Regions from separate parts of the Streptomyces sp. NPDC006296 genome, predicted to be linked through region 1. Evidence: riboswitches for the same ligand, from Rfam matches in the RefSeq annotation. Region 1 holds a riboswitch; the other holds the start of a gene.
The links. Region 1 has a riboswitch for thiamine pyrophosphate ahead of thiC (phosphomethylpyrimidine synthase ThiC). Riboswitches for the same ligand answer to the same signal wherever they lie in the genome.

Region 1 (7,150 bases):
GTGCGGACAGCGACGTTGCGCGACTTCCGCGTACCGCCGTATGCGCAGGTGCCGATGGGTTCGCCCTCGCCGCACCCCGGCAGCGTCGCGGTGAGCGGCGAGCCGCCGGAGGGGTACACCCCCACCGAGCGCGATCTGCCCGTGATCAACCGCGGCGACACCGTCCAGGTGCAGGCCGTCGCGGACGTGCGGCCCGCCGACGAGTCGGCCCGCGGTCCGCTGTTCGTCGTCGGCGACGTCCACGGCTACCTGGACGAGCTGCTGGCCGCCCTGGGCGAACAGGGCCTCGTCGACGTCGAGGGCCGGTGGGCGGCCGGCAACACCAGGCTCTGGTTCCTCGGTGACTTCACCGACCGCGGACCCGACGGCATCGGCGTCATCGACCTCGTCATGCGCCTCTCCGCGGAGGCCGCGGCGGCCGGCGGGTACTGCAAGGCCCTCATGGGCAACCACGAACTGCTCCTGCTCGGCGCGAAGAAGTTCGGCGACACCCCGGTGAACTCCGGCGCCGGGACCGCGACCTTCCAGGCCGCCTGGCTGCTCAACGGCGGCCAGAAGACGGACATGGAGAGGCTCCAGGACGTCCACCTGCAGTGGATGGCCCGGCTCGACGCGGTCGTCGAGGAGGACGGGCACCTGCTCATGCACTCCGACACGACGGCCTACCTCGACTACGGGACCACCATCGAGGACGTCAACGACACGGTGCACGCGATCCTCACGCGGAACGACGCCGACGAGTGCTGGGACCTGTTCCGCAAGCTCACCAAGCGGTTCGCCTTCCGCGACGAGGGCGGTGCGCAGTCCGTCCGCGACCTGATGGCGACCTACGGCGGCCGGCGCGTGGTGCACGGGCACAGCCCCATCCCGTACCTGCTCGGCGAAGTCGGGTCGGAGGACGGCGAGGACGCCGCGCGGCCCGTGGTGGACGGCCCGCACGTCTACGCGGACGGGCTCGCCATCGCCATGGACGGCGGAGTGACCATGGCCGGAAAGCTGCTGGTCGTCCAACTGCCGCTGCCCGCCTGATGGGTGCCGGGGGAGGACCCGCCGCGGCCCGGCCACCGGTGGCCGGGCCAATTTCCGGAAACCCCCTGTCACGCCCCCGCGTAGGCGCTCTACCATCGGCGTATCAGTAGCAGGCTCTCCTCCGTTTCCGCCTGATCGTCCGCCGCTCGGCCGGTCGGGCCCGACGGAGCATCGGGGGATGCACATGAAAAGCGCTCCGCACCTGCTGGCCGAGGACCGACCCGAGTACGAGCGGATCCTCGCCGACGCACTGCGTCATGCTCAGGCACGGCCGGATCCGGACGGCGTCGGCAACCGCCTCAACCCGGAACAGCTGCGCACGATGGTGCTCGACGCCACGCCCCTGATCGCCGCGGCCGCCTCCACCGAGTACGAGCACTACGTGAAGGTCCGGGCCGAGCTGCGTGGACCGGAGGATCCGGACGCCCGCACGTCCGTGCTCGGACCGGCCGCGGAGGAGACGGCTCCGGAGGGCGCCGGCACCCTCGCGGTCATCGCCGTGCTCGCTCCGCTCCTCGCGGCCACGGCCGCCCTGATATTCCTGCTGATCGGCTATTCCCTGAAGGCGCTGGATCCCGCTCCCGCCGTCGCCGGCAGCATGGTCGCCGCGGGCTGGTTCTTCGCCGCCGTCGCCGCCGCTGCCACCCTCGCCGCCGCCGTCGGGCTGCTCGTCACGGCCCTGCGCAACGGCTCCACCGCGCTCCCCGCCGTGGACGAGGAGGACGAGCTGCCCGAGGACGTGGCGCGCGCCCGGGAGGCCTGGCGCCACGCCCTGCTGGAGCGCGGCATCCTGCCCTTCCTGCGGGACGCGCTGGCGGACCCGGCCGCCGGCCCCGCCGCGCGGACGCCGTACCGCTCCGCCGACCGGATACCGAAGATGGGGTACAGCAGCCCGGACTTCGGGGGGCCGGAGCACCGGCCGGAGTGAACCGGTCCGCGGGCCCACCGGAGTGACCCGGCCTGCGGGCCCACGGGCCGGGAGCCCGCCGTGCGGGAGCCCGCCGGACGGGAGCCGCCGTGCGGGCGGAGACGGCGGAGGCCGGGGCGGCTCACGCCACCCCGGCCTCGCTGTTCGTTCCTGGACGCACCCGGCCCGGCCGGATCCCTCCGTCGCCCCCGGTGAAGCTCAGACGCCGTGCGGCGCGAGCTTCGGGTTGGCGCCGTACTCGTTGGGCTCACGCACACCCTCGATGCACATGAAGACGAGCAGGACGATGCCGCCCACGAGCGGGACCAGACCGATCAGGATCCACCAGCCGGAGCGGCCCGTGTCGTGCAGTCGGCGGACGACCACGGCCAGCGCGGGGATCAGCACCGCCAGCACGTAGATGAGGTACGGGATCTGCGAGTCGATCGCGAGCCCGAGGGCGTACAGGACGGCGGCCGCGATGAAGTTGAAGAGTACGAACATCCAGTACTCCTTGCGGCGCGCCCGCCCGCTGAAGCCCGCGTAGTTCTTGAGCACTGCCAGATACCAGTTCATTGCGCTTCCCCTCCCCTGGCGCCCCCGTTCGGAGCGCACACACTGTTTCGCCGAGCAAATCGGAAGGTAAGACGAAGATAAGGAAACGGTCAAGTCAGGGCAGACGTCCGCCGAAACGTACATCCACCTGGCACTGTTCCGTGTCCTTACCGACTCCAAATGTCCGCCGAAAAGGCGTCAGAGCGCCACAGGTGGAGGGAAAACAGCCCGACCACTGACACACCCTCATCGGTGGGACACCCCCCGTGAGGCGCCCGGAGGCGCTGCCCGGCGACTGCCGTACCGGCGGCACGCCACCGCCGCGGACACGCGCACCCGTCCGCCGGGAGGGCCGGCGGACGGGTGCCGGGCTCAGTCCGCGAGCGGCAGGTAGACCCGGTTCCCGGCGGCCGCGAACTCCCTGGACTTCTCGGCCATCCCGGCCTCGATCTCGGCCTGTTCGGCACCGTGCTCGCGCCGGATGTCGTGCGAGATCTTCATCGAGCAGAACTTCGGCCCGCACATGGAGCAGAAGTGCGCCGTCTTCGCCGGCTCGGCGGGCAGGGTCTCGTCGTGGAAGTCCCGTGCCGTGTCCGGGTCGAGCGCCAGGTTGAACTGGTCCTCCCAGCGGAACTCGAACCGGGCGTCGGACAGTGCGTCGTCCCACGCCTGCGCCCCGGGGTGCCCCTTGGCGAGGTCGGCCGCATGCGCGGCGATCTTGTAGGTGATGACGCCGGTCTTCACGTCGTCGCGGTTCGGAAGCCCCAGGTGCTCCTTGGGCGTGACGTAGCAGAGCATCGCCGTCCCCCACCAGGCGATCATCGCCGCCCCGATACCCGAGGTGATGTGGTCGTACGCGGGCGCGACATCGGTGGTCAGCGGGCCGAGCGTGTAGAACGGGGCCTCTTCGCAGATCTCCTGCTGGAGGTCGATGTTCTCCTTGATCTTGTGCATCGGGACATGTCCCGGACCCTCGATCATGGTCTGGACGCCGAACCGCTTGGCGACGGTGTTGAGCTCGCCGAGCGTCCGGAGTTCGGCGAACTGCGCCTCGTCGTTGGCGTCGGCGATCGATCCGGGGCGCAGCCCGTCACCGAGCGAGTACGTCACGTCGTAGGCGGCGAGGATCTCGCAGAGCTCCTCGAAGTGCTCGTACAGGAACGACTCCTTGTGGTGCGCCAGACACCAGGCCGCCATGATCGAACCGCCCCGCGAGACGATGCCGGTCTTGCGGCGGGCGGTCAGCGGGACGTACGGCAGCCGGACGCCGGCGTGCACCGTCATGTAGTCGACGCCCTGTTCGGCCTGCTCGACGACGGTGTCCTTGTAGATCTCCCAGGTCAGTTCCTCGGCCCGGCCGTCGACCTTCTCGAGGGCCTGGTACAGCGGCACGGTGCCGATCGGCACGGGCGAGTTGCGCAGGACCCATTCGCGGGTGGTGTGGATGTTGCGGCCGGTGGACAGGTCCATGACCGTGTCGGCGCCCCACTTCGTGGCCCAGGTCATCTTGTCCACCTCCTCCTCGATGGACGAGGTGACCGCGGAGTTGCCGATGTTGGCGTTGACCTTCACCAGGAACCGCTTGCCGATGATCATCGGCTCGATCTCCGGGTGGTTGACGTTGGCGGGCAGCACGGCCCGCCCGGCCGCGATCTCGTCCCGGACGACCTCGGGAGCGACGTTCTCGCGGATCGCGACGTACTCCATCTCCGGGGTGATCTCCCCGCGCCGGGCATAGGCGAGCTGGGTGACCGGACGGCCGTCGCGGCTCCGCCGGGGCCGACGCGGACGGCCGGGGAAGACCGCGTCGAGGTTGCGCAGCCCCTCCCCGGGCTCCCGGCTGCGCTCGCGCGAGGGGGAGCCTCCCCGGGGCGAGGTGTGCTTGAGCCCGTCGTCCTCGGGGCGCACGGGACGGCCCGCGTACTCCTCGGTGTCGCCCCGGGCGATGATCCAGTTCTCCCGCAGGGGGGCGAGCCCGCGGCGGACATCGGTGTCGGTGGCGGGATCGGTGTACGGCCCGGACGTGTCGTACAGCGTCACGTCCTCGCCGTTGGTGAGGTGCACCTGACGGACCGGCACCCGGAGGTCCGGGCGCGAGCCCTGGACGTACCCCTTGTGCCAGCCGAGGGACCTCCCGGCCCCGCCGGCCTCCGCGCCGGCGCCGTCCGCCGGGGCCGCGTCCTCCGCCGGGATCTGCGCATTCCGTGCGTTCCGCGCGTTCTGCATCGAGGCAGGCGTGCGTGCGTCCGCTGTGGTCATGAGACCTACTCCCTACGCCGGCATTACCCGGTAACAGGTTCGGCGGTCGACGCAGCGTGTCCCGTACGGATATACGGAGGTCAGCGCCCTCTCAGCCCGGTGCTCCGAGCTCCCGCGTGTACAGATGTGGCTCCACGCTAGCCTCCCTCCTGGCGTGCTGGCCAGAGGGCCTCCCCGGTTCTTGGGATGATCGCCGGGTGACGTCCCCCGGAAGCGCCCCCGAATCCCCCGGCCACGCGGCAGGCAGCACGCAGAGCCATGTGCACGCCCACACGCACCACCACGGTCCGGCCGCGCCCGTGTCCAAGCACCTGCGCAAGGTCATCGCGGCAGTGGTGATCCCCTTCGCGACCGCGGTCCTGGTGGGTCTCGTGGCGCTCTGGCCGGGCGGTGCTCCCGCCCATGAGCGCACGGGCGTCGGGTTCGACCGGCAGACCCAGGACGGGCGGGTGGCGAAGGTCGTCCCGGTCGACTGCGCCGACGTCAACGCCTCGCAGGTGCCGCCCACCGGCGACACCTCCACACCGTCCGGCCGCGAGGCCGTCAACGAGCAGTCGGGGGAGTGCAAGAAGGCCACGGTCGAGGTCACCAGCGGCAAGGACCGGGGCCGTACCTTCGTCGAGGTCGTCCAGCCGGACTCCACGCGTCAACTGCACGAGGGCCAGGGAGTGGTCGTGGCCTACGCGCCCGACGCCCCCCGGGACCTGCAGTACTCGGTGACCGATGTGGACCGCACGCTGCCGATGGCGCTGCTCGCCGGGATCTTCGCCGTGGCGGTGGTCGTGGTGGGCCGGATGCGGGGGCTGATGGCCCTGATTGCGCTCGCCGTCTCGTTCGGCGTGCTGACCCTGTTCATCCTGCCCGCCATCCTGCAGGGCTCGAATCCACTGGTCGTCGCGGTGATCGGGGCCAGCGCGATCATGCTGATCGCCCTCTACGCCTGCCACGGACTGACGGCCCGCACCTCCGTGGCCGTCATCGGCACACTCATCTCGCTGCTGCTGATCGGCCTGCTGGGTTCGCTCTTCATCGGCTGGGCCGGCCTGACCGGGAACACCGACGACAACACCGGCCTCATCCACGGCCTGTACCCGGAGATCGACATGAGCGGCCTGCTGCTGGCAGGTGTGATCATCGGATCGCTCGGCGTGCTCGACGACGTGACCGTCACCCAGACCTCGGCGGTCTGGGAACTGCACCAGGCCGACCCGGCGATGGGAGTGCGCCGGCTCTACCGCGCCGGCATCCGGATCGGGCGCGACCACATCGCCTCGGTCGTCAACACGCTCGTGCTCGCCTACGCGGGCGCGGCGCTCCCTCTGCTGCTGCTCTTCTCGATCGCGCAGAGCAGCGTGGGCACCGTGGCCAACAGCGAGCTGGTGGCGGAGGAGATCGTACGGACGCTGGTCGGCTCGATCGGGCTGGTCGCCTCGGTGCCGGTGACGACGGCGCTCGCCGCCCTGGTGGTCTCCGCGGACCGCACCGGGCCCGGTGCGGAAGCCGGAGCTCCCGCACCCGCGCGCACCGGAAGGGGCCGACGCCGCAAGGCGTGAGCCGGGAGACCGGATGCGGGCATCCGGGTCGCCGTCCCCGGTGTCCGGTCGTGTCCTCGCGGTCAGCCGGCGTTCTGCTCCTTGGCGAGGATGCGGCCCAGCGCCTCCTCCAGATTGCCGTCGAAGTCACCCAGCGTGTGCTCCTGCCCGAGTGGAACCAGCTTGTCCGTCCGATCCAGAAAGGCCACGAGAGGTGCCGTGCCGGCCCTGAAGAGCGCCCGGTCCGCGCCGACCTGAAGGCGGATGTGTACATCCGACAGCCCTTCGGGCTCGATCGGGCCGATGTGCACATCGCCGTCACCACTGGGGCTGTTGAGACCGTCGAGCAGCAGCTCACGGCCGAATGCCCAGGTGACGGGGGCGTCACCGGGCAGGTGGAAAGTCATCCGGATCGCATACGGATCGCTGACCTCGTACCGGAGCTCTACCGGAATACGGAAGGAGAGCTCCTCGGAGACGAGGAAGCTCATCATGACCTCTGCCTGAACCGACTCGCGCATCGTTCAACCCCGCAGTAGATGAAACTGGCCAGGAATGATCCCCCATGGCCCTATTGACGCCATCGTGATGCACGCGATAGCAGATCACAAGGAGTGATTTTTCAGATACTGATAGAGAACACGAACGAGCGCAAGAGGGTGGTGACTTCACAGCGTAGTTGTTCGATTGCGGGGAGCAACTGTTCCTCTTGGTGCACCGGGAAGGAAACAGCCATGGCCGCGACAGCGGAACCGACAGTGATCGGAATGGCCGCGCACACCGTCCCCAGGGCGTACTCCTGGCGCTCGACGACGGGCTCCGTCCGCTTCATCGACCGCAGGCGGTTCAGCAGCGCCTGACGGTCCCT
Region 2 (7,150 bases), on a different contig from region 1:
AAGTTCCAGGCCGTCGCCAACGCGCTGGCCGCGCACGTCGCTGCCACCTCCCCGGCCGACATCGAGGCGCTCCTCGCCTCGGAGATCGAGGCCGGCAAGACCGTCCAGGCGTACGTGGACGAGGCCAACGCCAACCTCGGCGAGAAGATCGTCCTGGACCGCTTCGCGCAGTTCACCGGCGGTTACGTGGCTGCGTACATGCACCGCACGATGCCCGACCTCCCGCCGCAGGTCGGCGTCCTCGTCCAGCTGGACAAGGAGAACGCCGAGGTCGCCAAGGATGTCGCGCAGCACATCGCCGCCTTCGCCCCGAAGTACCTCAACCGCGACGAGGTCCCGGCCGAGACGGTCGAGAACGAGCGCCGCGTCGCCGAGGCCACCTCGCGCGAGGAGGGCAAGCCCGAGGCCGCCCTCCCGAAGATCGTCGAGGGTCGCGTCAACGGCTTCTTCAAGGAGGTCGTCGTTCTCGAGCAGGCCTTCGCGAAGGACAACAAGAAGTCCGTCCAGAAGGTCCTGGACGAGGCCGGTGTCAGCCTGACCCGCTTCGCGCGGATCAAGGTCGGCATCTGAGTCCGTCCGCGAACAACGGTGGACCCCGATAGGGTCTGGTGCAGTCGTCGGCCGCACTCAGCCGTACGACCGCAGATCTGACGAGGAGGCCATTGCCGCGGAGGGACGACAGACCCACCGGCAATGGCCTCCTTCGTATGTGCACGAGGAGAATCTCCATGAACAAGGGCGCGGACGCCACACAGGGTGACCACAAGCGCGACGACGACACGATTTCCGGGCGCTTCATGCTGAAGCTGTCCGGCGAGGCCTTCGCCGGTGGCGGGGGCCTCGGCGTCGATCCCGACGTCGTGCACGCCATCGCCCGCGAGATCGCCGCGGTCGTGCGCGACGGCGCGGAGATCGCGGTCGTCATCGGCGGCGGGAACTTCTTCCGTGGCGCCGAGCTCCAGCAGCGCGGCATGGACCGGGCGCGGTCCGACTACATGGGCATGCTCGGCACGGTCATGAACTGCCTGGCGCTGCAGGACTTCCTGGAGAAGGAGGGCATCGACTCGCGCGTCCAGACCGCCATCACCATGGGCCAGGTCGCGGAGCCGTACATCCCGCTCCGCGCCGTACGGCACCTGGAGAAGGGGCGCGTCGTGATCTTCGGTGCCGGCATGGGGATGCCGTACTTCTCCACCGACACGACCGCGGCCCAGCGCGCCCTGGAGATCGACGCCGAGGCGCTGCTGATGGGGAAGAACGGCGTGGACGGGGTCTACGACTCCGACCCGAAGGCCAACCCCGACGCGGTGAAGTTCGACGCCCTGGAGTACGGCGAGGTGATCGCCCGCGACCTCAAGGTCGCCGACGCCACCGCCATCACGCTCTGCCGCGACAACCAGCTCCCCATCCTCGTCTTCGAGCTGACCACGGAGGGCAATATCGCCCGCGCGGTGAAGGGTGAGAAGATCGGCACGCTGGTGAGCGACCGGAGCACCCGGGCCTGACGGCCCACAGGATGGACAACGGCCTGCCGGTCGGACACCGTGCAGGTGAGGACGCGACGCAGGATCCGCAGGACCCGACGATGCCGGGTCCGCTCAAGACACGCAGGAGCACGTGGTGATCGAAGAATTCCTCCTCGAGGCCGAGGAGAAGATGGAGAAGGCCGTCGTGGTCGCGAAAGAGGACTTCGCCGCGATCCGGACCGGCCGTGCGCATCCGGCGATGTTCAACAAGATCGTCGCCGACTACTACGGCGCGCTGACCCCGATCAACCAGCTGGCCTCGTTCTCGGTCCCCGAGCCGCGCATGGCCGTGGTGACCCCGTTCGACAAGACCGCGCTGCGCAACATCGAGCAGGCGATCCGCGACTCCGACCTCGGCGTCAACCCGAGCAACGACGGCAACATCATCCGTGTGACGTTCCCCGAGCTCACGCAGGACCGCCGCAAGGAGTACATCAAGGTCGCCAAGACCAAGGCCGAGGACTCCAAGATCTCGATCCGCTCCATCCGCCGCAAGGCCAAGGAGTCGCTCGACAAGCTCGTCAAGGACAAGGAGTCCGGCGAGGACGAGGTCCGCCGTGCGGAGAAGGAGCTCGACGAGACCACCGCGAAGTACGTCGCGCAGGTGGACGAGCTGCTCAAGCACAAGGAAGCCGAGCTGCTCGAAGTCTGATGAACGACTCTTCCCGGGGTGCCCCACAGGGAGCCGGCTACTGGAGCGCGCCCGAGATGAGGGCCGCTCCGGCGGGTCCTGCATACAATGTGCACGGCGCCCAGCAGACTCGGCCCATGCCCATCGTGCCGGACGTTCCTGACGCAGGTAGAGACGCTGACGACCGCGACGACCGGAACGGGGGCGCCGCGCGTGTCAGCGGCCCCCTGTTCCGTGACGAGAAGCCGCAGGAGCCCATGCCGACCCCGATGCCACCCCCGCCGCAGAAGAAGCGCGCGGGGCGTGACCTCCGTGCCGCCATAGGTGTCGGTGTCGGTCTCGGCGCCCTCGTCGTCGGTTCCCTCTTCATCGTCAAGGCCGTCTTCGTCGGCGTGGTCGCGCTGGCGGTCGTGGTCGGCCTCTGGGAGCTCACCTCCCGCCTCAAGGAGCGCAAGGGCATCGATGCCCCCCTCGTGCCCCTCGCCGTGGGCGGCGCAGCGATGGTGGTCGCCGGCTACGTGCGGGAGGCGGAGGGCGCCTGGGTCGCCATGGCCTTCACGGCGCTCGCGGTGCTCGTGTGGCGCATGACGCAGCCCCCCGAGGGCTACCTCAAGGACGTCACGGCGGGCGTCTTCGCGGTGTTCTACGTCCCGTTCCTGGCCACGTTCGTCACGATGATGCTCACCGCGGACGACGGTGCCTGGCGTGTGCTCACCTTCCTGCTGCTGACCGTGGTCAGCGACACCGGCGCGTACGCCGTCGGCTGGCGCTTCGGCACCCACAAGCTGGCCCCCCGCATCAGTCCCGGGAAGACCCGCGAGGGCCTCTTCGGCGCGGTCGGCTTCGCGATGGTGGCCGGCGCGCTCTGCATGGAGTTTCTGATCGACGGCGGGACCTGGTGGCAGGGCCTGCTGATGGGCCTCGCGGTCGCCGCCAGCGCCACGCTGGGTGACCTGGGCGAGTCCATGATCAAGCGGGACCTCGGGATCAAGGACATGGGCACACTGCTGCCCGGCCACGGCGGCATCATGGACCGGCTCGACTCGCTCCTGCCGAGCGCGCCGGTCGTCTGGCTGCTGCTGGTGGTGTTCGTGGGATCCGGCTGACGGACGGCCGGATCCGCGTACGGGGGCCGTCGCCCGGGGCGACGGCCCCCACCGCTGTCCCCACCGCTGTCCCCACCGCTGTCCCCACCGCTGTCCCCACCGCTGTCCCCACCGCTGTCCCCACCGCTGTCCCCACCGCTGTCCCCACCGGGCGCACCCAGGGCTCACCGGCCCGGGCCCTTCCCGGGCCGTCGCCGGGCCGGTGCCGGTCGCACCCGGACCGTGTACGGGCCATGTCACGAGCCCGCTCCGGCCCGTCTCCGGTCCCGGCCGAGTCCGGGCCGGTGGAAGGCCTCCGGGTGCCGGCCTGCGGCGCTCCCGTCCGCCCGGTCCCTCGGCGGCCCGGGGCACCTCGGCGTGTCTGCGACACTGGATGAACCATGCCTAAGCCCGGAGAACTCACTTTCGTCGCGCCCCGTGGAGCCAAGCGGCCGCCGCGGCACCTCGCCGACCTCACGCCCGACGAGCGCAAGGAAGCAGTCGCCGCGACCGGCGAGAAGCCCTTCCGCGCCAAGCAGCTGTCGCAGCACTACTTCACGCGGTACGCGCACGATCCGGCGGAGTGGACCAACATCCCGGCCGCCTCGCGCGAGAAGCTCGCCGAGGCGATGTTCCCCGAGCTGATGTCCGTCGTGCGGCACATCAGCTGCGACGACGACACCACCCGCAAGACGCTGTGGAAGCTGCACGACGGCACCCTCGTCGAGTCGGTCCTCATGCGCTATCCGGACCGGGTGACGATGTGCATCTCGTCCCAGGCGGGCTGCGGGATGAACTGCCCGTTCTGCGCGACCGGGCAGGCCGGGCTCGACCGCAACCTGTCGACCGCCGAGATCGTGCACCAGATCGTGGACGGCATGCGGGCGCTGCGCGACGGCGAGGTCCCGGGCGGGCCGGCGCGGCTCTCCAACATCGTCTTCATGGGCATGGGCGAGCCGCTGGCCAACTACAAGCGGGTGGTCGGGGCCATCCGCCGGCTGACGGATCCGGAACCGGACGGCCTGGGGCTCTCGCAGCGCGGGATCACGGTGTCCACGGTCGGTCTGGTGCCGGCGATGCTGCGCTTCGCGGACGAGGGCTTCAAGTGCCGTCTCGCGGTCTCGCTGCACGCGCCGGACGACGAACTGCGCGACACCCTCGTGCCCGTGAACACCCGCTGGAAGGTCCGGGAGGTCCTGGACGCGGCATGGGAGTACGCGGAGAAGTCGGGCCGCCGCATCTCCATCGAGTACGCGCTGATCCGCGACATCAACGACCAGGCGTGGCGGGGCGACCGGCTGGGCCGGCTGCTCAAGGGCAAGCGGGTGCACGTCAACCTCATCCCGCTGAACCCGACCCCGGGCTCCAAGTGGACCGCCTCGCGCCCCGAGGACGAGAAGGCGTTCGTGGAGGCCATCGCGGCCCACGGGGTGCCGGTCACGGTCCGGGACACCCGCGGCCAGGAGATCGACGGGGCCTGCGGGCAGCTGGCCGCCTCCGAGCGCTGAGACGCCGCGGCACGGCGACGGCGGGTTCCGGCCCGCAGCCGACGCACCGGACAGCCCCGGCGGCCGGGCCGCACAGCTAACCGTCCGGCCCACGTCCGGTGGCCCGAGCCCGGCGCCGCTCCGCCGGGATCCGTCGAGTCCCTGACGATCCCGCCGAACCCGTGGTGATCCGGCCCGAACCCGTGGGTGGTCCGGCCCGATCCCGTCGGGATCCGGCCGGTCCGGTGCGATCCGGCCGGTGTAGCCTGGCCCGGAAACAACTCCATATTCCGACAGGGGAGCGCCACAGCGCTGAGAGTGCGGCACCGAGAAGGTCGGCCGCAGACCCTCTGAACCTCGCCCGGGTCATTCCGGGTAGGAAGTTCGGACCTTACTCAAGCTGTTGCGCCCTGCCCGCTCACCGAGCGGGCGGGGCCGCGTCTCTTCCTGGTCATCTCCAGGAGGAATCATCATGAGGACCACCACGACCTGCGCCGCGACCGCGCTCGCCGCCGCGCTCGGTGTCACCGCGCTCACCGGCTGCGGAGGCTCCGGCGACGGGGCCTCCGGCGGCACGGGGGCCGGTTCCAAGACCGTCACCCTGGTCACCCACGACTCGTTCAACGTCTCGGACGCCGTCCTGAAGGCCTTCACCGAGGAGACCGGCTACACGGTCAAGGTGCTCAAGAGCGGCGATGCCGGTGCGGCGCTCAACCAGGAGATCCTGACCAAGGGTTCGCCCCGCGGCGACGTGTTCTTCGGCGTCGACAACACACTGCTCTCCCGCGCCCTCGACAACGGTCTGTTCACCCCGTACGAGGCGAAGGGCCTGGACCGCGTCGCGGCCGGCACCCGGCTCGACGCCGGGAAGAACCGGGTCACGCCCGTCGACACCGGCGACATCTGCGTCAACTACGACAAGAAGTACTTCGCCGACCGGAAGCTCGACCCGCCGAAGACCTTCGACGACCTGCTGAAGCCGGCCTACCGCAACCTTCTCGTCACCGAGAACGCCGCGACCTCCTCGCCCGGGCTCGGCTTCCTCCTCGGCACGGTCGCCGCCCACGGCGAGACCGGCTACCAGGACTACTGGAAGAAGCTGAAGGACAACGGCGTCAAGGTCGTCGACGGCTGGGAGCAGGCGTACAACGAGGAGTTCTCCGGCTCCGCGGGAGGCAGGAAGGCCAAGGCCGACCGTCCGCTCGTGGTCTCCTACGCCTCCAGCCCCCCGGTCGAGGTGCTCTACGCCGACCCGCGGCCCACCGAGGCCCCCACCGGGGTCGCCACCGGAACCTGCTTCCGCCAGATCGAGTTCGCCGGTCTGCTGGACGGTGCGAGGAACGCGGCGGGCGGCAAGGCGCTGCTGGACTTCCTCATCGGCGAGCGGTTCCAGGAGGACATGCCGCTGAACATGTTCGTGAACCCGGTGACCGCGGACGTGAAGCTGCCGGAGGTGTTCACGAGGTTCGGTGCGACCGTCGACGAGCCGGCGACCGTCGCCCCGGAGAAGATCGCCCAGAACCGTGAGCAGTGGGTCCGGTCGTGGTCCTCGCTCGTCGTGAAGTAGCCGCGCGGCGCGGGAACGCGACCCGGCTCGGCCTCATGGCCGTGCCCGTCGCGTTCTTCGCGCTGTTCTTCGCCTACCCGGTCGCCGCGATCGTCGGGCGGGGGCTGAAGGCGGACGGCGTCTGGCGGTTCGGCCGGATCGGTGCGGTGCTGAGCCGGCCGGACATCCTCGACGTCCTCCGGTTCACCACCTGGCAGGCCCTCGCCTCGACCGCGCTCACCCTCCTGGTCGCGCTGCCCGGTGCCTACGTCTTCGCCCGCTTCGCCTTCCCCGGCAAGCAGCTGCTGCGGGCCGTGGTGACCGTGCCCTTCGTCCTGCCGACCGTCGTGGTGGGCACGGCGTTCCTCGCCCTGCTGGGACGCGGCGGATTCCTCGACGAGCTCTGGGGGGTGCGGCTCGACACCACCGTGTGGGCGATTCTGCTCGCCCATGTGTTCTTCAACTACGCGGTCGTCGTGCGGACGGTGGGCGGACTCTGGTCCCAGCTCGACCCCCGGCAGGAGGAGGCCGCGCGGGTGCTCGGCGCCGGGCGCCTCGCCGCGTGGCGGCGCGTGACCCTGCCCGCGCTGGCCCCCGCGGTCGCCGCGGCGGCGCTGATGGTCTTCCTGTTCACCTTCACCTCGTTCGGGGTCGTCCAGATCCTCGGCGGTCCGGGCTACTCCACGCTGGAGGTGGAGATCTACCGGCAGACCGCCCAGCTCCTCGACCTGCCGACGGCCGCCGTGCTGACCCTGGTGCAGTTCGCCGCGGTCGGCGGGATCCTCGCCGTCCACGCGTGGACCGTACGGCGCCGCGAGACGGCGCTGCGGCTCGTCGACCCGGCGCAGACCGCACGGCCGCCCCGCGGGGCGGGG

Region 2: another riboswitch for thiamine pyrophosphate. It lies ahead of ABZ172_RS15990 (thiamine ABC transporter substrate-binding protein); the one in region 1 lies ahead of thiC (phosphomethylpyrimidine synthase ThiC).

What each region holds. Positions count from the first base shown of each region.
Region 1 is NZ_JBEXRT010000034.1:26,786-33,935, reverse strand. Features, by position in the region: gene ABZ172_RS22465 (metallophosphoesterase) at 1-1,029, shown strand, start outside; gene ABZ172_RS22460 (hypothetical protein) at 1,208-1,957, shown strand; gene ABZ172_RS22455 (DUF805 domain-containing protein) at 2,156-2,512, opposite strand; gene thiC (phosphomethylpyrimidine synthase ThiC) at 2,864-4,750, opposite strand; TPP riboswitch at 4,743-4,876, opposite strand; gene ABZ172_RS22445 (YibE/F family protein) at 4,948-6,303, shown strand; gene ABZ172_RS22440 (SsgA family sporulation/cell division regulator) at 6,366-6,803, opposite strand; gene ABZ172_RS22435 (helix-turn-helix domain-containing protein) at 6,905-7,150, opposite strand, start outside.
Region 2 is NZ_JBEXRT010000019.1:95,048-102,197, reverse strand. Features, by position in the region: gene tsf (translation elongation factor Ts) at 1-570, shown strand, start outside; gene pyrH (UMP kinase) at 729-1,505, shown strand; gene frr (ribosome recycling factor) at 1,621-2,178, shown strand; gene ABZ172_RS16000 (phosphatidate cytidylyltransferase) at 2,178-3,263, shown strand; gene rlmN (23S rRNA (adenine(2503)-C(2))-methyltransferase RlmN) at 3,644-4,750, shown strand; TPP riboswitch at 5,015-5,129, shown strand; gene ABZ172_RS15990 (thiamine ABC transporter substrate-binding protein) at 5,202-6,296, shown strand; gene ABZ172_RS15985 (iron ABC transporter permease) at 6,332-7,150, shown strand, end outside.